Regions from separate parts of the Exiguobacterium sp. s7 genome, predicted to be linked through region 2. Evidence: riboswitches for the same ligand, from Rfam matches in the RefSeq annotation. Region 2 holds a riboswitch; each other region holds the start of a gene.
The links. A riboswitch is a leader RNA that binds a small molecule or an ion and turns the genes downstream of it on or off. The one in region 2 is predicted to bind S-adenosylmethionine.
Positions count from the first base shown of each region.

Region 1: linked by a shared signal. The riboswitch ahead of KNP79_RS06165 (Na+/H+ antiporter NhaC family protein) and the one ahead of KNP79_RS11510 (aminotransferase class I/II-fold pyridoxal phosphate-dependent enzyme) in region 2 are both predicted to bind S-adenosylmethionine.
Region 3: linked by a shared signal. The riboswitch ahead of KNP79_RS02740 (methionine ABC transporter ATP-binding protein) and the one ahead of KNP79_RS11510 (aminotransferase class I/II-fold pyridoxal phosphate-dependent enzyme) in region 2 are both predicted to bind S-adenosylmethionine.

Region 1 is NZ_JACSLO010000003.1:209,604-216,901, forward strand. Features, by position in the region: gene ald (alanine dehydrogenase) at 1-775, opposite strand, end outside; gene KNP79_RS06145 (PucR family transcriptional regulator) at 907-2,130, opposite strand; gene KNP79_RS06150 (divergent PAP2 family protein) at 2,233-2,658, opposite strand; gene trhO (oxygen-dependent tRNA uridine(34) hydroxylase TrhO) at 2,776-3,717, opposite strand; gene KNP79_RS06160 (TVP38/TMEM64 family protein) at 3,940-4,590, shown strand; gene KNP79_RS06165 (Na+/H+ antiporter NhaC family protein) at 4,612-5,913, opposite strand; SAM riboswitch class I at 5,966-6,061, opposite strand; gene KNP79_RS06170 (GGDEF domain-containing protein) at 6,158-7,298, opposite strand, start outside.
Region 2 is NZ_JACSLO010000009.1:21,171-28,468, reverse strand. Features, by position in the region: gene KNP79_RS11515 (iron-containing alcohol dehydrogenase) at 1-913, opposite strand, end outside; gene KNP79_RS11510 (aminotransferase class I/II-fold pyridoxal phosphate-dependent enzyme) at 910-2,085, opposite strand; SAM riboswitch class I at 2,163-2,263, opposite strand; gene KNP79_RS11505 (AI-2E family transporter) at 2,439-3,539, shown strand; gene KNP79_RS11500 (MDR family MFS transporter) at 3,804-5,048, shown strand; gene KNP79_RS11495 (peptide MFS transporter) at 5,193-6,686, shown strand; gene KNP79_RS11490 (glutamine synthetase family protein) at 6,736-7,298, opposite strand, start outside.
Region 3 is NZ_JACSLO010000002.1:25,365-32,662, reverse strand. Features, by position in the region: gene KNP79_RS02750 (MetQ/NlpA family ABC transporter substrate-binding protein) at 57-887, opposite strand; gene KNP79_RS02745 (methionine ABC transporter permease) at 918-1,580, opposite strand; gene KNP79_RS02740 (methionine ABC transporter ATP-binding protein) at 1,570-2,598, opposite strand; SAM riboswitch class I at 2,677-2,782, opposite strand; gene KNP79_RS02735 (thioredoxin family protein) at 3,236-3,493, opposite strand; gene KNP79_RS02730 (PTS sugar transporter subunit IIC) at 3,717-4,733, shown strand; gene gcvH (glycine cleavage system protein GcvH) at 4,776-5,159, opposite strand; gene KNP79_RS02720 (arsenate reductase family protein) at 5,199-5,561, opposite strand; gene KNP79_RS02715 (hypothetical protein) at 5,607-6,335, opposite strand; gene KNP79_RS02710 (acyl-CoA dehydrogenase family protein) at 6,425-7,298, opposite strand, start outside.

The sequences.
Region 1 (7,298 bases), on a different contig from region 2:
GTGACATCTGTTGGACCATTTCTTTCGTGACGAGTTTTGGTGCTTTCGCGCCCGGGATGAGCACGGCCCCGATGACGAGGTCACTGTCAGCCACTTGTTTGGCGATATTGTAGCTGTTTGAGATCAGCGTGTTAATCGTGTTACCGAATTGGTCGTCGATTTGGCGCAGGCGGGCTGGACTGATGTCCATGATCGTGACGTTGGCACCGAGACCGATAGCGATGCGGGCTGCGTTCATCCCGACGACACCGCCCCCGATGACGGTGACGTTCGCACGCGGTACGCCAGGCAAGCCAGACAAGAGAATCCCTTTTCCGCCGTGCGGTTTTTCAAGGATTTGGGCCCCGATTTGAGCGGCCATCCGTCCAGCCACTTCGCTCATCGGTGTGAGGAGCGGCAACGTGCGGTCGATTTCAACCGTCTCGTAAGCGATCGCCGTCACGCCTGAATCGACGAGTGCTTTCGTGAGTTCTGGTTCGGCTGCCAAGTGCAAGTAGGTGAAGAGCGTCAAGTCCGGACGGAAATAACGATATTCAGACGGTTGCGGTTCTTTTACTTTCAACGCTAATTCGACGTTTCCCCAAACGTCTGCGGCTGTGTCGACGATTGTCGCCCCTGCATCGACATACTCCATGTTCGTGAAGCCGCTCCCGACACCGGCTTCCGTCTCGACGAGAACCTCGTGTCCAAGCTCAGTTAATACGGCTGCACCCATCGGCGTCAAGGCGACGCGGTTTTCATTGTTTTTGATTTCTTTCAATACCCCGATTTTCATGTAAAGTTCCCCTTTCTCTCTACTGATACAATTTGTTCACACCTCTAGTATAGCCCCATCCGAAAACGCTGTCTTTAGCATGGATTCTAAAAATGACAATGCCCACTTTGTGAAAAATCACAAAGCAGGCATCAATCATCTTGTCGGTATTGGCCTGCCTTGATGGCGAGGTAAACAGCGGCTCGTTCGGGCAGTGAGACTTGCGTAATATTCGTCAGTTCCTCGATGCGGCGAATCCGATAGAGCACGGTATTCGGGTGGATGTGAAGATGGGCGGCGACGCGTTTGACGTTCCCATCAAAATAGAAATACCACTCGAGCGTCGTGACGAGCTCGGTATGATGGGCGACATCATATGCCTGCAAACGCTCGATGGTCGGATGCGTTTCGAGCCGAAGCCCGATTCGGCGAGCGAGATCTGGGACGAGCTGATAAATCCCGATTTGTTCGAACGTGTGCGTCGCGGCAAGCTCATAGGGGAACTTCCGACGAAGCGACGTGACCTGTCGTGCTTCTTCCATCGCGGCATACAGCATGTCGCTCTCAAAGAAACGACGGCTGACGCCTAAACGTGGATCGACTTCCGTGAATTTCTCTCGGAGCTGTGTCTCGAAGCGATTGGCCCACTGCAAAAGTGCCGTCTCTTCCTCGGCTAACTCCGATTTCATATAATGCCAGACGAGTAGCTGTTGACCATCGATGGCGTGCAACACGACCTCGATCGCTTGTTGGGTCGCGAGAACATAAAACAATCGCTCCGCCAGCTGTGGGGTGATCGGTTGGCCGCACTCGATGATGGTGAGTCGGCTGGCGACAGCAATCGGGGCGAGTTCGTTCAAACGATCGCGATGAGCGGGCGACAAATTGGGGCTGGCCAACACCTCTAAAAAGAAACGCTCGAGCTCGGCATCGATGCGCCGCTCATGCATGGCGATGGTCATGAGCAATTTTTTAGCGATGCTCGCGCCTTCTTTTAACACAGTGAGCTCTTGTTCCGAGAACGGGGTCGTTCGGGCCAGGCTCCAAATATAACCGAGCACATCGTCCTGTTGTTTGATAACGACAGCGGCACGTTCGCCTAAACCGACAGCCACCCGGGCTGGGATGACGACCGGTTCGTCTCGGTCGATCACTTCTTGCAGGATTCCACTTTCCCATAAGTCCTCGATGACCGCTTCCGGCACACGACGGCCGATGATGGTCGCGATGCGGGCCGGGTCGGTCGAGTCGGGGTGGGTGCTGTAGGCGAGCAACTGGTGGTGGCGATTTTCAATCGTGATTGGGGCCCGAATCGCTTGTCCGATTGCTTCGGCGAGTGTATCGAGCGATTCATAAGATTTCTGCAAAAAAGGCATGTCGATTCCTCCTCTCTCTCACTATACCGTCTCTGTTGTGAAAGTTCACAAAAAGATGGAAGTGTTTTGAGAAGAAGGGGCGACATGCCTCTAAAATTCAGCTTAAATCGGGAAAAACAATCCGATGACGAGACCGAGCAGGGCACCGACGATGACTTGGAACGGGGTGTGACCGACCAACTCATTTAAAATCGGTGTCTCATGTTTGATGCCTTTGAAATAGTCGTTCAACAAACGGGCTTGGAACCCGACCGCTTGCCGGACACCGGTCGCATCGTACATGACGATCGTCGCGAAAATCAGGGCGAGCGCGAACATGCTGGAGTCGAGCCCTTCGATACGCCCGATCACGGTCGTCAATGCGACGACGGTCGAGGAGTGGGAACTTGGCATCCCACCTGAGGCAAACATGATTTCAAGTTCAAAATCTCGTGTTTTAATGAGTTCGGTTACGAGCTTGGCCGCTTGGGCGATGAACCACGCGAGCAAGGCGGCGAGTAAAGGTTCGTTAAAGAGCAATCGATTCACTTCCTGTCTGACAATGGTATCTACACTATACCCGATTCTTTCAGGCACTAGACGTAAAGTTTTTGTCAAAAAAAGCACCTCGAGCATAGGCTCGAAGTGCTTCTCGGTCGATTTTTGTTACCCGACGACGCCTTCAGTCTCCTGAAGTTTGTCCGCGATATTCTCGATGATATAGCGGTTACGTGGATGCTCCTGGCACTCTTTCGAGCATGAACGCATTTGTTTCGGTTCACACTCTTCACAACAGAAGTGTTGAGCATTACACACCGGGTTGGCACAATTAACGTAACGGACCGTCTTCGTCCCACAGTGCATGCACTCGGAAACAACCGACGGATTGACCGTGTTGACTGGGACGTTGATGCGCTCGTCAAAGACGTAGAGCTCGCCTTCCCAATTTTCGCCTTTCGTGGCGTCGTCTTTGCCGTACATGGCGACGCCGCCTTTTAGGTGGAAAATGTTGTCGTGACCTTGGTCACGCATATATGCGGTAAATTTCTCGCAACGGACGCCTCCGGTACAGTACGTGAGTAAGGTTTTCCCTTCGTAGAGGTCCTTGTTCTCTTCGAGCCAATCTGGCATGTAACGAGAAGCCTCTACGTCGATTTTGATCGCATTTTTAAAGTGACCAAGATCGTACTCGTAGTTGTTACGAACATCGAGGATGACGACATCGTCGCGATTCATCATCTCTTTCCATTCTGCCGGTTCGAGGTACGCACCGTGCTGTTTAGGAACGTCGAACTCACCATCAAAGCGCCACGTCACAAGCTCTTTCTTATGACGGACAAAGATTTTTTTGAACGCATGCTCTTCGACTTCATCGATTTTGAACTCGATATCGCTGAAAAGCGGGTTCGCTTTCAAGTCGTTCATGTATTGCTCGGTCTGTTCCCAAGTCCCAGAGCACGTTCCGTTGATTCCTTCGGAAGAAATCAAGATCCGTCCTTTGATGCCAAGGTCCTTACAATACTTGAGGTGCTCTTGTGTGAGCGTTTCTGGGTCTTCGATGTTGACGTACTTATAGTACAGCAAGACCCGCATTGGTTTTGTTTCCATGTTATTACTCCCCTGTGTTCAGTTTTTTGCAGGAAAACGAACGTTGGGTTGTGTCGTTCGACGAGCGGACTTGCCTGCAACCACAAGTCCATATTATATGATAGATATCACAGCGAAATTTCGCAAATACTTTTTATTTTTTTTACTGGCGTGCAGGGGGATGCGTCTTCCTGAGCGAAATCGGGTAAAAGGTATTAATGAAAGTCGAAGGTGGAAACTGATATGCTCACATCACTCCAACAATGGATTATCCAACTGATTGAATGGCTGCAAGAGCTTCCGGGAGGCCCATGGGCAGGACTAGGGGCGCCGTTCCTTGAGGCGATCTTTCCATTTCTTCCGCTCGTCCTCATCATTTCGGCGAACGCGGCCACGTATGGGTTCTTGCTCGGGACGTTATTGTCTTGGGTCGGTAGTTTACTAGGGACGATTCTTGTCTTTACAGCCGTCCGTTACGTATTCCGTAAACCGATGACACGGTGGCTCGAAAAACATAAACAAGGGGTATATTGGCTGGAACGCATCAACCATATGAGCCCGATCTCGCTTGGGTTTTTATATTCGCTCCCGTTCATCCCGGTCAGTTTGATCACATACTTACTTGCCCTCATTCAAATGCCGCTTCGGACATTCATCATGGCGGCGGGGTTCGGGAAACTGCTTGTCGTCTTGATTTTTTCGGTCATTGGTGACCAGTGGGAAGAGTTTATTCAAAGTCCGTTCCGCTTATCGATGCTTGGACTGTTACTGTTTGTTCTTTGGGCGATCAGCCGTGGCCTCGAGGAATTGCTCAAGCGGCGCGCCTTCAAAAAACGCAACGAACAACTTCAACGTGAACGTGAAACGAAACGTCAAACGACCCTTCGAAGCTAGTGCTTCAAAGGGTCGTTTTGGTCAGGCGCGCTTTTTGAAACGCGGGAAGTTAAAGACGATGGCCAGCCCTCCGCAAATGAAGAGCAGGAATGGATAGAACATATACGGGACGAGCGCTGGTGACGCCGTATTCGTCAATTCGGCGGCGATGAGCAGCTGTGCCCCATAAGGCAACAGGCCTTGGACGCCACACGAGAAGATGTCGAGCACACTCGCTGATTTCTTTCGCTCGATGTCATACGTGTCGGCGATATTGGCGGCGAGCGGACCGGCCACGAGAATCGAGATCGTGTTGTTCGCCGTCGCAACGTTCGTCGCGCTGACGAGCCCGGCGATGCTCCATTCGGCACCGGCACGTTTTTGAATCCGCGACGTGAGCGCGTCACGCAAGTAAGTGAGCCCGCCGTTATGCGAGATGAGTCCGACGAGTCCGCCCATGAGGAGCGTCAAGAGCGAAATCTCGGCCATACCCATCATCCCGTCTGCCATAGCCGTGACGTATGAAGTGACAGCCAAACTCCCATCGATCAAACCGATGATGCCGGTCAAGGCAATCCCGCCAAGCAAAACGAGAATGACGTTCAACCCGGTCAAGGCGAGAGCGATGACGGCGAGGTATGGAATGAGTTTATACCATTCGAACGCGGCTGCATCGACAGTCGATTCTCCACTCGATAACACCGATAAGAGGACGATTGTGATAAGGGCGGCCGGGAGGACAATCCAAAAGTTGGTTCGGAATTTGTCACGCATATTGGTACGCTGGGTCCGGACGGCAGCGATTGTCGTGTCCGAGATGAACGACAAGTTGTCCCCGAACATGGCACCACCGACGACGGCAGCCGCCGCGATGGCGATATTGACGACACTTTCTTCGTGGATACCGAGCGCGATCGGGGCGAGGGCGGCAATCGTGCCCGTCGACGTTCCCATCGCCATCGAGATGAAAGCCGCGATGACGAATAAACCGCTCAGTAGAAGCGAGGACGGTAAAAATGTCAGCGCCGCATTGACGGTCGCGTCGATTGCGCCGATTGCTTCGGCGACACTCGAGAACACTCCGGCGAGCAAGAAGATGAAGACCATGATCAAAATGCCGGGGTTCCCCGCACCTTGGGCGACACGCTCGACCGTCTGAGTGACGCTGCCTTTCGTCATCATCGCCGCGACGATGACCGCGATCAACGCCGCGATCAGGACCGGGAATTTATAAAAGTCGTTATAGTAGATGCCTGCCCCGATAAAGAAGACGAGGAAGACGAGCAAAGGCAATAGTGCCCATTTGTTAGCTGTCGGTTGTTCCAATCGATTCACCTCATTCATAAAATAAAAAGAGAGCCTTCTGAAAAAAGGCTCTCTCTACAAGAAAACACTTTTTTCATCTTTCGAGCAGACTGCTCGCTGGATTTGGCACAGGTTACCCGCTGCCGAGACGTCACTGGGCCAGTCCCTCAGTCTCTCTTGATAAAAAAGTTGTGATATTTAATTATAAGACACGTTCCCTAACGTACCTGTTTCAAATCCGCTTGTCAATAGCAAACCCCCACGCGGTGAACGTGGGGGTGAGTCAGGTCGTTAAGAAATTGTAATGGGCGACGCGGTTGCGTCCGGCGTACTTCCCGCCGACGTAGAGGGCCCGGTCAGCGTTACGGATCGTATCGTCGAGGCGTTTGTCACCGAACGCCTGAATCGTGTCGACACCGATCGAAGCGGTGACGGGGATATCGATTCCGTCGACGTGGAACGGTTTGTTCTCGATTTGTTGCCGGATCCGTTCGGCGATCTCGATTGCCTGTTCGACATCGCAACGATTCAATAGCAAGATGAACTCTTCACCGCCGTAACGGGCGGCAAAATCTTCGGTGCGGAGTGCCTGGCGAATCCGCCGTCCAAACTCTTGGAGCACACTGTCCCCGACTTGATGTCCGTGCACATCGTTGATTTTTTTGAAAAAGTCGATGTCGAGCATCGCGACCGAAATCGGATACATCGAACCGTCCGAGATTTGTTGAATCCCGTATTCGTAAAACGCGCGTGCATTCGCGAGCAGCGTCAAGCTGTCGGTCCGACTTTCCGTGTAAAGACGGTCGCGCTCATGGCAACGGCTGATCGTCCGGTTGAACGACTTGAGAAGTTTGACGATTTCACGTTGGATGGTCGGGGGATACCCATAGACGTGTTCACCCGTCATGACGAGCCACGTGCGAATCCCTTCGATCTCCTCGGACCGAACCGAGATGAAACTATGATAGTCGTCGTCAAATTCGTTCGACAGTGGTGCGTCCCATTCGAAGCGCATCTCATATTCGACCGAGGCTTCGTTCGGATAAGCGTGATCGAGCAAATCGAACACGATGTGACGGTCAATCGGCTGACGCGTCTTCAAATCAAAGTACAGGGTACGGTCGAACAGTTTAAACTCGACGAACCCTTCGTCATAGTGATTGAGCCGCTCACATTGACTGAGAAACACTTCGATGGCTTGCGCCTCGCTCTGCGATAACGACACGGCTTCTTTTGCCTCATCATACTGTTCAATCAACGATTTAAAGGCGTCTTGCCGGCCTTTTTGGATGATGAGCCGCTTGATGAAGAACGTCAACGCGGCAGCGATGCTACTGACGACTAGTAAATTCGTCTCCCGGAACAACGAGGCCGCCAAAATGAAGACGAGACTGACGATATACGTATAAAACGCGATGCTCAGA
Region 2 (7,298 bases):
CGACCAATACCGGGATCTCGCTCGACCCGACCCCGAGCGTCTCGAGCGTCGTCGGGGCACCGAACTTGCTTAGCCAAGCCTCCAAATACGCGGTATCGGCCGAGCACCGCAACCGCTCTTGGACGATCAAGCCGAAGCCCACCTTGTCCCCGTGTAAGAAACGGTGCGTCGACTCGAAGCGACTGAGAGCGTTATGGACCGCATGGCCCACGGCGACCCGTGTCCCGGCGTCACCAAATCCTCCGACGGCACCTCCGATGGCGAGCACGTGATCGACCGCGAAGCGGACGTCATCACTATACGACTCAAAAGCGTGCTCGCTCAAATCAAGTTCGACGAGACGCCCGCACTGCTGGGCCAAGACGAGCCCGGTGTTGACGCCCGCGTCGACCGAGCTGTCACCGCTCAAGTAACGGGCCTCGTAAAACTTCGCGACCGTGTCGATGACACCGGCTCGGAAATATTCATATGGAGAGCGCGAGATGACCCGCGAGTCAACGATGACCCGTTCGATGACGACGCGGAACATGTCGTAGCGGTCGTAGCTCCCGTCCTCCCGATAGACGACGCTGAGAGGCGTGAACGCCGCACAGTTCGAGGCGAGTGTCGGGACGATGATGAGCGGCACGTTCTGTTGATAGGCGACGAGTTTGGCCGTGTCGACGAGCTTCCCGCCCCCGATGGCGATGAGGACATCGACGTCTTCAAAAATCAGCCGTTCGACTTCCTTGTCCGTACACTCCCCACGGAACGTCGTGGCCGGATAGTCCGTGATGGATGGATGGACGGCCCGCACGACTTCGTACCCGTTCTGACCGCGCAGGACGTGGGCACGTCGGCCGTCGACTAAGTCATCAAGACGGTCGAGCGCGTCATCGGCGTGGTCATATTCAAGGACGGCCTGACGAATCATGCCCGCACCTCCTCATAGGCGGCAAACAACCGCTCGATTCGTTCGACGGCCTCATCGATTTTCGGCTCGGGCGAGACGAGGCCGAAGCGGACGTATCCGTTCCCTTCTGAACCGAAGAAATAGCCCGGTGTGACGGCGACTCCTGCCTCGTACAATAACTTACGCGAGAACGATTTGGCATCGCCCTCGGGCACTTTCGCCCAGACGAAGAACGAACCCTCCGGCGGCTCGACGGCCCAACCGGCCCGGTTCAACCCATCGATCAGGCGATCACGCCGTGCCTCATAGAGTCGGGCCAAATCGTCCCGGATGGAGCGTGGGGCCTCGAGCGCGGCGACAGCCGCCGCCTGGATGGCCGAGAACACGCTGACGTGGACGTGGTCCTGATACGTATTGATCGCCTCGATGATGTCCGCGTTCCCGATGGCAAAGGCGACGCGCCAACCGGACATGTTGAACGCCTTCGACATCGTATATACCTCGATCCCGACTTCTTTCGCCCCTTTCGCCTGCAGGAAGCTCGGCGGGACGTGTCCATCAAACCCGATGCTGCCATACGCGAAGTCATGGACGACCATCAAGTCCCGCTCCTGGGCGAACCGAACGGTGTCATCAAAGAAGGCTGGTGTGGCGACGGCCCCCGTCGGATTGCTCGGATAGTTCAAATACATGAGTTTCGCCCCTTCCGTATCGAGCGTCTCATAGTCAGGGAGGAAACCGTGCTCCTCGCGTAAGATGAGATCACGGACGACGGCACCGGCGAGTCGTGCCCCGGAGATGTAGTCGGGATAGCCCGGGTTCGGCAGCAAGATCCCGTCCCCTGGCTCGAGCACACATTGCGGCAACGTGATGAGTCCGGACTTGGAACCGATGAGGATCGCGACTTCCGTCTCGGGATCGACTTCGACGCCGTACTCATTCAAGTAAAACGTCGCCACCGCTTGCTTCAGACGGGCCTGACCGCGGAACGGACCGTATTGATGGGTCGAGGCATCAAGGAGCGCCGTCTGAAGTGCGTCGCAGATTGGGGCGGGCGTCGGCAAATCCGGCGTCCCTTGACCGAGTCGGATGATATCGCGACCGGCCTGTTCAAGTGCTGCGACTTCATCGGCGAGTCCGACAAAATGTTGGGGTGGTAAAGTTTTAAGTAAGTGTGAGCGTCTGTCTGTCATGAATAGTCCTCCTATGCAAAAAACACCCCTTTCCGCGGAAAGGGGTGTCGAGATACGGACGTATTCAAACAACCACCTTTCCATCTCTCAAGGTCACCTTGCTGGAATTAGCACAGTATTGGAACAATCTGTTGCTGAAGCTTCATCGGGCCAGTCCCTCCGCTTCTCTTGATAGAAAGTGTTTTTATATGCGATTTGTCTTTTTGTAATATGTCACTTAGTTAACCAAACGTTACCAATCTTGTCAATCCTTTTTCGAAAATGGGTGTGGCCTATTGAATCCCGATAAAAAAAAGGTCATAGTACAAAGTGAACACTATTCTACAAAATTTAAAAGATGAGGGGATGGACCTTTGGAATTAAATCGTCAATTGATTTGGAAGTTGAGCGTGATCGGATTGATTCTGCTCGTCCTATGGAAAGTCATCAGTGAACCGGACACGATTTCTAGTGTGTTGCACTACACGTTCCAGTTGCTGACGCCGATTATCATGGGAATTGCCATCGCGCTGCTCCTGAATACCGTCCTGTCCTATATAGAAGAACGGTTTCAATTAAAACGCTATCAAGGTTTGCTGATCGTTTATATCGTCTTCATCGGGATTCTTGTCATCTCCGCTGTGACATTGTTCCCGCGCATCTACTCGAGTGTGGCCTCACTCATCGAAGAGCTCCCGTTCTACATCCGACAGATTGACGGGTTCCTCGCCAAGTTGAACACGTACTTGAAAGAGTACAACGCGACGATCGCCCAAGCCATCGATTTCAGCCGCTTCGAGGAACGTTACTCGGGCTGGGTCGAGACCGCCGTCTTGTCGTCGGTCAGCTACGTGTCGAGCTTCACGATGACGCTCATCAATTTCTTGATTGGGATCGTCATCTCAATCTATCTGTTAAAAGACAAAGAGGTTTTTGCCCGCATGTTCAAGCGGCTGTTGTATGCGATGTTCCCGGTCGCGTCGGCTAAGACGACGATCGACATCTTTCAAGAGATGGATTACATCTTCAAACGCTATATCATCGGGAAGTCGATCGACTGCCTCATCATCGGGGTGTTGGCCGTCGCCGGTCTGTTGATCATCGGGGCACCTTACGCGCTTCTACTCGGCGTCATCGTCGGCGTCTTGAATTTTATCCCGTACGTCGGTCCGCTGCTCGGGATGATTCCGGCGTTCATCATCACCTACTTCTATGACCCGTTCACGGCGCTCATCGTCCTCTTGTTCATCTTCTTGTTGCAACAATTCGACGGACTCTGGCTCGGCCCGAAGATTCTCGGCGACAGCGTCGGCATCACCCCGTTTTGGGTCATCACCTCGATCATCATCGGGGGTAGCCTGTTCGGTCTCGTCGGGATGTTCATCAGTGTACCGGTCACGGCGATGATTCAAGTCGTGTTCTCTCGGTTGATCGACTACCGGCTCAGCCGAAAGAATTTGAACGAATTATTATGACACATTGACGATTTATGTTGACACATTTCACGGAAATATCATAATCTTGAAGAGAAGACAGTCCAATGCAGAAAGGAGAGGTACCGATGTCAGTCATTCAACGCTCGCACGTCCAAGTTCATATTGACCGGCAGGCGCCTCTCCGTGATTTGAATCCGTGATGTCGCCTGCCTTCCGAGGCATGCCTAAGATCGTAGGGACGCGTATGCCTTTGTGCATGCTGCGTCCCTTTTCTTATTCTATCAACTAAAGCAGGTGACCTTAATGATTCAATCACTCAAACAGCTCGACCGTAACATTTGGATCCGCTTCCTCGGAGAGACGATCACCGGTGTCATGATGTTCATGATCGCACCGTTCCTCGTCCTCTACTATAGCGACAAGCTCGACAGTTATATCCAGGTCGGGGTCATCATGGCGACCGGACCGATCATGGCGCTCATCGGATCGGTCGTCGGTGGACGGCTCGCAGACCTGTATGGCCGCAAACCAATCATGATGGCTGCCATTCTTGGCGACGCCCTCGCCCTCGTCGGTTTCGCCTTCGCAGAAACGTTTTGGCCGCTCCTTCTCTTGAACGCCATGCTCGGTTTGACGAACTCATTGTTCCACCCGGCCGCAAGCGCGATGGTAGCCGATGTGACCGAGCCCGAACAGATGAACGAGGCGTTCGGTCTGTTGCGGATGGGGCACAATATCGGGGCTGCATTCGGCCCGCTCCTCGGGAGTGCCGTCCTCTTTATCGACCGGCAGTATATCTTCTACTCGGCCGCTCTCGTCTTCGTCTTGTACGCACTCGTCCTCGGTCGCTTCATCCGGGAGTCACTCCCAGAGACGACCGATGTCGACACGCCGTCGAACCGGGATGTCCTGCGCGTGTTCTACAATGACAAGGTGTTCCTCGTGTTCATCTTTGCCGGTGTCTTCATCTCGATGGGCTTCTCGCTCATCGAGAGCATGCTGCCCCTCTTCTTGAGAGAGTCGATGCCATCGTACACCGATCGTGAGAACCCGTTCGCCTATATGCTCGCCTTGAACGGCATCATGGTCGTGTTGTTCCAGTTCCCGATCGCTTCGAAACTCGGCCGCAAGCCGTTCGGCAACGTCATGCTCGCCGGGGCGACCATCTTCGGGGTCGGCATGATTCTGATCGCCGTCATGCCGCGTCTCCTCTATTCACTCGGGACACCGTACCTCGTTCTCGTCAGCGTCTTGCTCGCGGTGTACGCCTTCTATACGCTCGGCGAGATGATCATGTCCCCGGTCCAACAGACGTTCATCGCCTTGATCGCTCCGGAGAATATGCGCGGTGCCTACAACGGGGCCGCCAGCATCCAATGGTTGATCGGTGGGGTGACCGCACCGATCATGGCAAGCTTGTTCTTCGACCAACGCGCCGGACATATCGCGTTGATCCTCGTCGGGGCGGCCAGCTGCGTGTCGGGACTCATCTATTGGCAACTTGGACGCCGCGTCAGCGCAGCCGAAGCGAAACAAAAGACAGCTTGACTTATAAAACCACACTGAACCTAGTCGTTTAGTGTGGTTTTTGATTTCGTTCGAATATCATTAAATTTTGAATTTTTCATTCGTTTATTCTTTACAAACATAATGATTCTTTTTTATGATGATACGGTTAAGGAGGGATCTTTCATGGAAAGGATCGATAAACAGAAAATTGTGGACAGCGTGCCACAAAAAGGTTTTTTCGGACAGCCTAAAGGCTTGTTCACGCTATTCTTCACTGAGTTTTGGGAACGGTTCTCGTATTACGGGATGCGCGCCATCCTCGTGTTCTACATGTACTACGAGGTATCTGAGGGCGGTCTCGGTCTCGACCAGAATGTCGCCTTGTCAATCATGTCGGTATACGGCGCACTCGTCTACATGTCGGGGGTCATTGGGGGATGGCTCGCCGACCGTGTCTTCGGGACGTCTCGGGCCGTCTTCTTCGGCGGCGTGTTCATCATGCTCGGTCATATCGTCTTGTCGATTCCAGGCAGCCTGACGTTCTTGTTCATCTCGATGGCGTTGATCGTCATCGGTACGGGCTTGTTGAAACCGAACGTTTCAAGCATCGTCGGTGACCTGTATCACGAGACGGACCGTCGTCGTGACGCCGGGTTCAGCATCTTCTATATGGGGATCAACCTCGGTGCCTTCATTTCACCTTTGATTGTCGGTGGGGTCCAAAAGAGCTACGGCTTCTATTGGGGCTTTGCACTCGCCGCGGTCGGGATGTTCATCGGTCTCGTCGTCTTCCTCGTCACGAAGAAAGGCAACCTCGGTCTTGCCGGTTCATATGTGCCGAACCCGTTGACGCCGTCTGAGAAGAAAAACGCGATCAAGTATACGACGATCGCGGTCGTCCTCATCGGGGGCCTGTTGGCCGTGCTCATCCCGCAAGGTTTGTTCACGATCAACACGTTCATCGGCCTCGTCGGTGTGTTCGGGATCGCCATTCCGACGATTTACTTCATTATCATGTATCGCAGTCCGAAAACGACGGAAGTCGAACGGTCACGAATCATCGCCTACATCCCGCTCTTCATCGCCTCGGTCATGTTCTGGGCGATTCAAGAGCAAGGGGCGACGATTTTGGCCAGCTATGCCGACAAGCGGACCGACCTTGAATTTTTAGGGATCACGCTCTCACCGGCCTGGTTCCAGTCGCTCAACCCGCTGTTCATCATCATGCTCGCACCGGTGTTCGCATGGCTTTGGGTCCGACTCGGTGACCGTGAGCCGAGCATCCCGACGAAATTCGCGTTCGGGATCTTGTTCGCAGGGTTAAGTTTCTTGGTGATCTTGCTCCCGGCCTATTTCGGGGGCCCGGACACGCTCGTCAACCCGCTCTGGCTCGTCCTTAGCTACTTTATCGTCGTGCTCGGTGAGCTCAGCCTGTCGCCGGTCGGTCTGTCGGCGACGACGAAACTCGCCCCGGCCGCTTTCTCGGCCCAGACGATGTCGCTCTGGTTCTTGTCGAACGCGGCGGCGCAAGGGATCAACGCTCAGCTCGTCCGTTTCTATTCACCGGAGAACGAGATGCTCTACTTCGGGATTATCGGTGGCGCGGCCATCGTGCTCAGTCTGATCCTGTTCGCACTCGCCCCGGTCATCAAAAAGTATATGCGCGGTATTCATTAAGCGTAAAAGCCCATTCCTCGGCCGAGGAATGGGCTTTTGTATGTTTTGCTTATTTACGGACTTGGATGAGCGACAAGTAGCGGTCGATCAAGTCATGGTTGAAGTAATCGTGGAACCGGTCCGACTTGAGCGATTGGATCGACTCATGGAACGTCGCCGGGAGTGACGAGATGCCTTGACTCTCGATTTGTTTGGCCGAGTACTCAAACAAGTCGTCCTCGTTCGGTGATGACGGCTCAAGCTGTTGCTCGATCCCTTCGAGTCCAGCGTAAATCAGGGCCGCGAGGGCGAGATATGGGTTGGCGCTCGGGTCTGGGTTACGGACTTCGACGCGTGTCGCACTGCCGCGTGACGCCGGGATTCGAATCATCGAACTGCGGTTCGACGGGCTCCAACAGATGTTGACCGGTGCCTCGAAGCCTGGAACGAGACGTTCATATGATTCTGGGAGCGGGTTCGTGAAGATGGCCGTCGCACGGGCATGCTTCAAGATGCCTTCGATGAAATGACGGGCTGTGACCGACAGGCCGTAATCCGACTCCGGCTCTTCGAACGCGTTGACCGTCGGATTGCCGTCCTTGTCGTTCTTCCAGACCGAGATGTTGAGGTGCA
Region 3 (7,298 bases), on a different contig from region 2:
GCGTCAAAACTACTCCAAACAAAAAAGGCCCGGGATGTCCCGAGCCTTGACGACAATTATTGTTTGACCGGTACGACTGCACCTTTGTATTCGTCCAAGATCCACTGTTGTGTCTCTTCTGACGTGAGAACTTCAAGGAGTGCCTTGACGCGCTCGTCGTCTTCGTCGCCTTCACGTGTGACGATCAAGTTGACGTAAGGTGAGTCTTCGCCTTCGAGGGCGATCGCGTCTTCGAGCGGGTTGAGGCCGGCATCGATCGCGTAGTTCGTGTTGATGAGGACCGCGTCCCCTTCACCGTTGTTGAACGCTTGCGGGAGAAGTGCCGCTTCAACGTCCGTCTTGAACTCCAAGTTTTTCGGATTGTCGACGATGTCTGAAACCGTCGCGTCCGTCGTCTTGCCTTCTGCGAGCGTGAGTAAGCCTTCTGATTGGAGCATCGTGAGGATTCGTCCGTGGTCAGCGACTGACGAACTCATGATGATTTCAGCGCCTTCTGGCAGCTCATCGAGTGATTTGTAGTCTTGTGAGTAGACACCGATCGGCTCGATGTGGACGCCGCCGGCTGATGCGAATTTGTAGTCTTTGTTCTCAGCCATTTGCGACTCGAGGTACGGCTCGTGTTGGAAGTAGTTCGCGTCGAGTTCGCCGTCCGCGAGCGTTTTGTTCGGGAGGACGTAGTCTTGGAACTTCTTGATTTCGAGCGTATAGCCCTTCTCTTCGTAGTCGTCTTGAATGTGCTCTAAAATCTCAGCGTGCGGGACGTTTGACGCACCGACGACGAGCGTCTTGTCATCGCCCGAACCTGATTCTGAATCTCCGCCGCAAGCCGCGAGAATCGTGAGTGCTGAAGCTGCTGTCAATCCGAGTACTGTTTTCCATGATTTCATTATAAAACCCCTCCAAATTTTCTATTTAGATCAAGCGGAACGCTTGTCAATTACTGATACGAGTCGATCGCCGATGAACTGGATGACGAAGACGATAACCAAGATTAAGACGGTCGCGACGAACGTGACGTCACTCTGTGAGCGCTGGAACCCTTCGAGGAACGCCAAGTTCCCGAGTCCCCCGCCCCCAACGACCCCTGCCATCGCCGTATAACCGACGATCGCGACGATCGTGACCGTGATGCCTGACACGATGGCCGGCAATGCTTCTGGGAACAACACTTTATAGACGATTTGCCATTTTGTCGCACCCATCGATTCAGCCGCCTCGATGACGCCGCGGTCGACTTCACGAAGGGCGAGCTCGACCATCCGCGCATAGAACGGAGCCGCACCGATGATGAGCGCCGGCAACGCTGCCGTCGATCCGAGCATCGTCCCGACGACGAGTAACGTGAACGGGATGAGCAAGATGATCAAAATGATGAACGGGATCGACCGGAACACGTTGACGATTGCGCTGATGACCGTGTAAATCGGACGGTTTTTCATCATGAGCGGTTCGTTCGTGACGTATAAGAGCATCCCGAGGGCGAGACCGATGACGAACGTCGCGGCTCCGGCGACGAGCGTCATATAGAGCGTCTCCCACGTTTGCTCGAGCATGACTTGCCAATCTACATTAGGAAACATCGCTTTCTACCTCCACTTCCACTGCCTGCGACCGGATTGAGGCGATGGCCCGCTCGACTTCAGCCGGCTCTCCGATCAATTGGATGAATAATGTCCCGAGGGCACCGACTTGTGACTGCGTCACGTTCCCGCCGATGATGTTGAAGCCGATGTCATGTTGCTTCAACACTTCTGACAGAATCGGTTGCTCGGCCGTCTCGTTCAAGAATTTGAGCTTGACGATTTGACCGCTCGGATAACGCGCTTTCAAGTGCTCGAACGTGAGCGACATGTCTTCGACCGCGCCGATCTGTTTGACGAACTCTTTCGTGATCGGCTGTTCCGGATGTTGGAACACCTCGGCGACTTGTCCGGTCTCGACGACCTTCCCGGCCTCCATGACGGCGACGCGGTGGCAAATCTTTTGGATGACGTGCATCTCATGGGTGATGAGGACGATCGTCAATCCGAGCTTTTTATTGATGCTGACGAGCAGTTCGAGAATCGAATCGGTCGTCTTCGGGTCGAGTGCGCTCGTCGCTTCATCGCAGAGGAGCACTTCTGGATTCGTAGCGAGCGCACGGGCTATCCCGACTCGCTGCTTTTGACCGCCCGATAGTTGCGACGGATAGCTGTCTTCCCGTCCGCCTAAGCCGACGAGTTCGACAAGTTCTTGGACGCGGCGTTTGCGTTCGCTGGCCGGTACCCCGATGAGCTCGAGCGGGAAGCTGATGTTCTCAGCGACCGTGCGCGACCATAATAGGTTGAAGTGTTGGAACACCATCGAGACGTTTTTACGTACCCCGCGTAGTTCCTTAGGCGTGAGCTTCGTCAGCTCGCTGCCGGCGACCACGATTTCACCGCTAGACGGTGCCTCGAGTCGGTTGAGCAAGCGGATGAGCGTCGACTTCCCCGCCCCTGAATATCCGATTATTCCAAAAATTTCGCCGCTTTCGATGGTAAGCGACACATCATCGACCGCCTGGACCCGACCGTTTTTCGTATCGAACCATTTGGCCACATTGCGTAGTTGAATCAATCCATTTCCCTCCTGACAACAAAAAAAGTACGCACGTTTGAGCAAACGTGCGTACTTTATCGGTACGGACAACGATTGCTCTCATCTTCCAAGGTTTACACCTTGCTGGAATTAGCACCATTTCGGATTGCTCCGCGGTTGCTGGGCGTCATAGGGCCAGTCCCTCAGCCTCTCTTGATAAGAGTGGTTGCGTATTTGATTAGCTTTATCATAGCGACACATTATTTTCATGTCAAACTATTTTTTTCAGACAAATTAAAAAAGGTGCCATCCGAGGATGACACAGAACGTAGCAACTTGAGTCACTGAAGGACAACCCATAGATGAACCTCTTTTGCCCGATCAGAGCATTCATCCTTATATGGGGGATTTTTACCCGATCATCACTCGGTCTTCGAACGGACCATGCAATTACGCGACCGGTGCCCCGACGCTTGATTTTTTTGGGGGACAATCGAAGGGAAGGTCCACCTGAAATCGCGTAAGCTCATGCAACGGTTGTTCGAAAACGTCTTGCTGACGGGAAAATCTCGACCTATGTTGTGTTCAAGTAAGATGTTGTAATGAATATATCATTCGTGAACTTTCTGTGTCAACTGATTATTTAAAATTTTCAGATTATTCTAATCATCCTATCTCATTTGACGAAAGATAGGACGTGCTGGACGTTTTGAAACGCATACAAACGATCGCGAACTTGGCCATTTTCCAGCTTCAATAGCGCCGGGACGCTCATGACTTGATACACCTCGAGCTCGTTCGGGATAAAGTTGGCATCGCGCTTTTCAATCTGGAGTTCGGGGTCGACGGCCTCGACGACCGAGAGCATCCGCTCGGCCACGGCGCATGTACCGCACATCGGGGCGTATATATATAAGAATCCGTCAGTAATCATTGTTCTCACCTCTCCTCTAAGTATATGAATCCGGACCGGTCGGTTCAAAAGTTGTGCTCAAATGGAAAATTCTGAACATTTCAACATTTTATATTGACGCTTGCTAGAAAGAGGCATAGTATGGTCATTAACTTTATTGCTTTTGTACATAACAGCATACCAGTAGAAAAGGACAGGTGAATCCCCAATGACGGAAGAGAAGCTTACCAGAAAACAGTTTTTGATGAACGTCTTGAACGGCCTCAGTCTTGCCATCCTCATCGCCCTCATCCCGAGCGCCTTGCTCGGTGAATTAACGAAAGCCATCTTACCTTATGTTCCGTCACTGCAGTTCATCTTAGATGCGACGACAATCGCGATGCGTCTCTTACCGGTCATCATCGGTGTCGCCGTCGCCATGCAGTTCGGACGCTCGGCACTCGAGGCCGGCACGATCGGCATCGCGACCCAAGTCGGGAGCGGCGCCATCCGCATCGAAGAAGGGGCGTTCCTCATGGCTGGAATCGGTGACGTCATCACGGCCGGTGTGACGGCCGCTCTCGCGACGTTCCTCGTCATGCAGTTGTCGCCACGCTTGAAGACATACACGGTACTCGTCTTACCGATGACGGTCATCGTCGTCGCCGGAGGAATCGGGGCGTTCCTGCTCACTTACATCTCACAAATCACCACATACGTCGGGACGATCATTATGACGATGACGGAACTGCAGCCGATTGTGATGGGTATGTTGATCGCGATGGCGTTCTCGCTCATCATCGTCTCGCCAATCTCGACGGTCGGCATCGCCACAGCGATCAGTCTGTCTGGTGTCGCGGCCGGGGCCGCCAACTTAGGGGTCGTCGCCGCCGGCTTCGGTCTCGCCATCGCCGGCTGGCAGATGAACGCGACGGGAACGTCGATCGCCCACTTCCTCGGGTCACCGAAGATTCAAATGGCGAACTTCGTCCGTCGTCCGATCATGATGTTGCCCGTACTCGCCAATGCGGCCATCCTCGGAGCGCTCGCAGGCATCCTTCGGATCGAAGGCACGCCGATCAGTGCCGGTTTCGGCGTCTCCGGCCTCATCGGGCCAATCAACGCCTTGCATTTGATGCCGGGAGGGTTCGCGCTCTGGAACGTCATGCTCGTCATCGTCTTGTTCGGACTCATCCCGATAACGCTCGGAATCATCTTCTACCGCCTGTTCAACCGGACGTCGCTCATCCAGCCTGATCATTACCGCCTCGATTTCGAATGAACAAAAAAGCCCGGCTTCTCGTGAAGAGAAACCGGGTTTTGTTTAGCCTTGAATCATCGCTTCGTATTCTTCGGCTGACATGAGTTTGTCGACGTCTGACGCATCGTTCAACTCGACTTCGATCATCCAAGCGCCTTCGAACGGTGCCTCGTTGACGAGTTCTGGTGAATCGGCGAGTGATTCGTTCACCGCTGTGATTTTTCCAGAGATTGGAGCGTACAACTCTGATACGGTTTTGACCGACTCGACCGAACCGAACGGCTCATCGAGTAAAATCGTGCCGCCGACTTCAGGAAGTTCGACAAAGACGATATCCCCTAGTTCGCTTTGTGCGAAATCCGTGATCCCGATGCGGGCCACGCTTCCGTTCACTTCAACCCATTCGTGCTCTTTTGAATAACGTAGATTGGCAGGTACTTTGCTCATCTTAACTTCCCCCTCAAATGAATTAGACTCACACGAGTATTATAGCACTTCGCCCCAAACGTCTGTAAACGACTTTTCTGAAAATCCGACAGTTGATTTTTGACCATCTGTCACGATTGGACGCTTTAAAAGCATACCATTGCTCGCGAGAAGCTCGAGTTGTTCGTCTTCTGATAAATTTGGCAGTTGATCTTTGATGCCTTCGTTTCGATATACTTGGCCGCTCGTATTGAAGAATTTTTTGAGCGGGAGACCCGACTGTTTCCATAGTTCGGCCAGTTCATCTTTCGACGGTGTCGCCTCGACGATATGGACGTATGTATACTCGACGTCGTTCTCTTTCAACCACTTCTCTGCTTTTTTACACGTACTGCATGGCGGATAGCCATATAGTGTCACCATGTTCATCACCTCTTCTATAAATGTAGCACATTCCGAATCGACCATTCACGCTTCAAGCAAACGCTCAATCTCTCGCTTCAACGATGCGTTCACCGGATGACGCGCCTCGATATAACCGAGAATCGCAGCTGCCGCCTCGACGGAACGCCCATAGCCTAATACCCCTTGCTCAAGGAGCCTAGTCACGTCAGGATGCTTCGTCTCGACGCGTCGCGTCGGATTGAACGGGTCACTCATCTCTCCATGTGCCTTCAGCACGTTATTGATTGCCGCGACTTGAATGAGTTCAAAGCCCGCAAGTCGCTCGCCACGTCGTTCCCGGAGCAATCCGACGTATAGGTTCGTCAGCGCCTCTTCATAGCAATATGCGGCGTCAGGGACGTCTGTGACGACGTTAGGCGTTACGAAGGCGTGGAGCGCCTCGTCCCGCTCCCAGACGACACGGCCTGGCGTGTAGGCGATGCCAGGCATCTCAACGACTTCAAACACGGCGAACTCGGCGTAAATGCCGTCCTCATACATGACCTTATGTCCGTCTTTCGTGTTTTGGAACTGGTACGCCAGCGGCTCGACGGCGAGCCAATCCAAATTGTCGATAAAGCGGGCCTTATGCCCATCCTCGACGATCAAGAAGAAATCGAGGTCCGAATAGTCGTCGAGCCGATCCGTCTCGAGCCCGATCGAACCGAGCGCGAGGAGCATGAGTGTCCCATCATGCTCTGCGACTGAGCGGCCAATCGCACCCATCCGTTCTAACAATGCCTTACGTCTCATCTACTTCGCCTCCTCCCGTCCATTGTACGGTGTCGGCAAGGCAAAAAGAAAGGGCCGACCGCGTCCGGCCCACCCTTTCTCTCGCTTGCTTACACGATAAACTTGTTCGCTTTGATGAGACTCGCTGCGACTTCGCGTTTCGTGCCGATGACGTTGATTGGCTGATAACGGCTGAACTTCTTCATCGCCGATAAGAGCATGCGCTGCTCGTCGCCCGATGCGGCCGCGTACAAGACTTCTTTCGCCATGAGTTCGACTTGCTTGAACACTTGTTCGGCGAAGATTTCGGTGTAGCGGACTTTCTGTCCGTTCTTCTCAGCGCCTGTGCGGGCGATGGCTTTATCCGTCCGCGCGATGGCCGCTTCAAGCGCGTAGATGGCGCTGATGATGTCGGCGATCTTCGCGAGAATCTCTTGCTCATTCTGAAGGTCTTGCTGATATTTCTGGACGGCCGTTCCGGCGATCATCAAGTTGATTTTCTTCATGTTCGACAGAAGCATCTTCTCGCGTGCGAGCGGTGAGCCGTCGAGCTCTTGCGGCATGTAGCTCATGAGCTCTTTTTGGAGTTTCTGTGCTTCGGCGAGGAGTGGCAAGTCGCCTTTCATCGCTTTCTTGAGGAGCGTGCCCGGCACGATCAAGCGGTTGATCTCGTTCGTTCCTTCGAAGATCCGGTTGATGCGTGAGTCACGGTACAAGTTCTCGACTTCATATTCGGTCATGAAGCCGTAGCCGCCGTGGATTTGGACCGCTTCGTCGACGACGTAGTCGAACGTCTCCGAGGCGAACACCTTGTTCAATGAACATTCAATCGCATACTCAGCGATCGCTTGGGCGACTTTCGAGCCGTCACGCATGTTGTCGTCGCCGAGGGCGTCGAGGCTGTCTTGGAACAGACCGCCCGTCCGGTAGACCGAGCTCTCCATCGCATAGATGTTCGCAGCCATCGTCGCGAGTTTTTCTTGG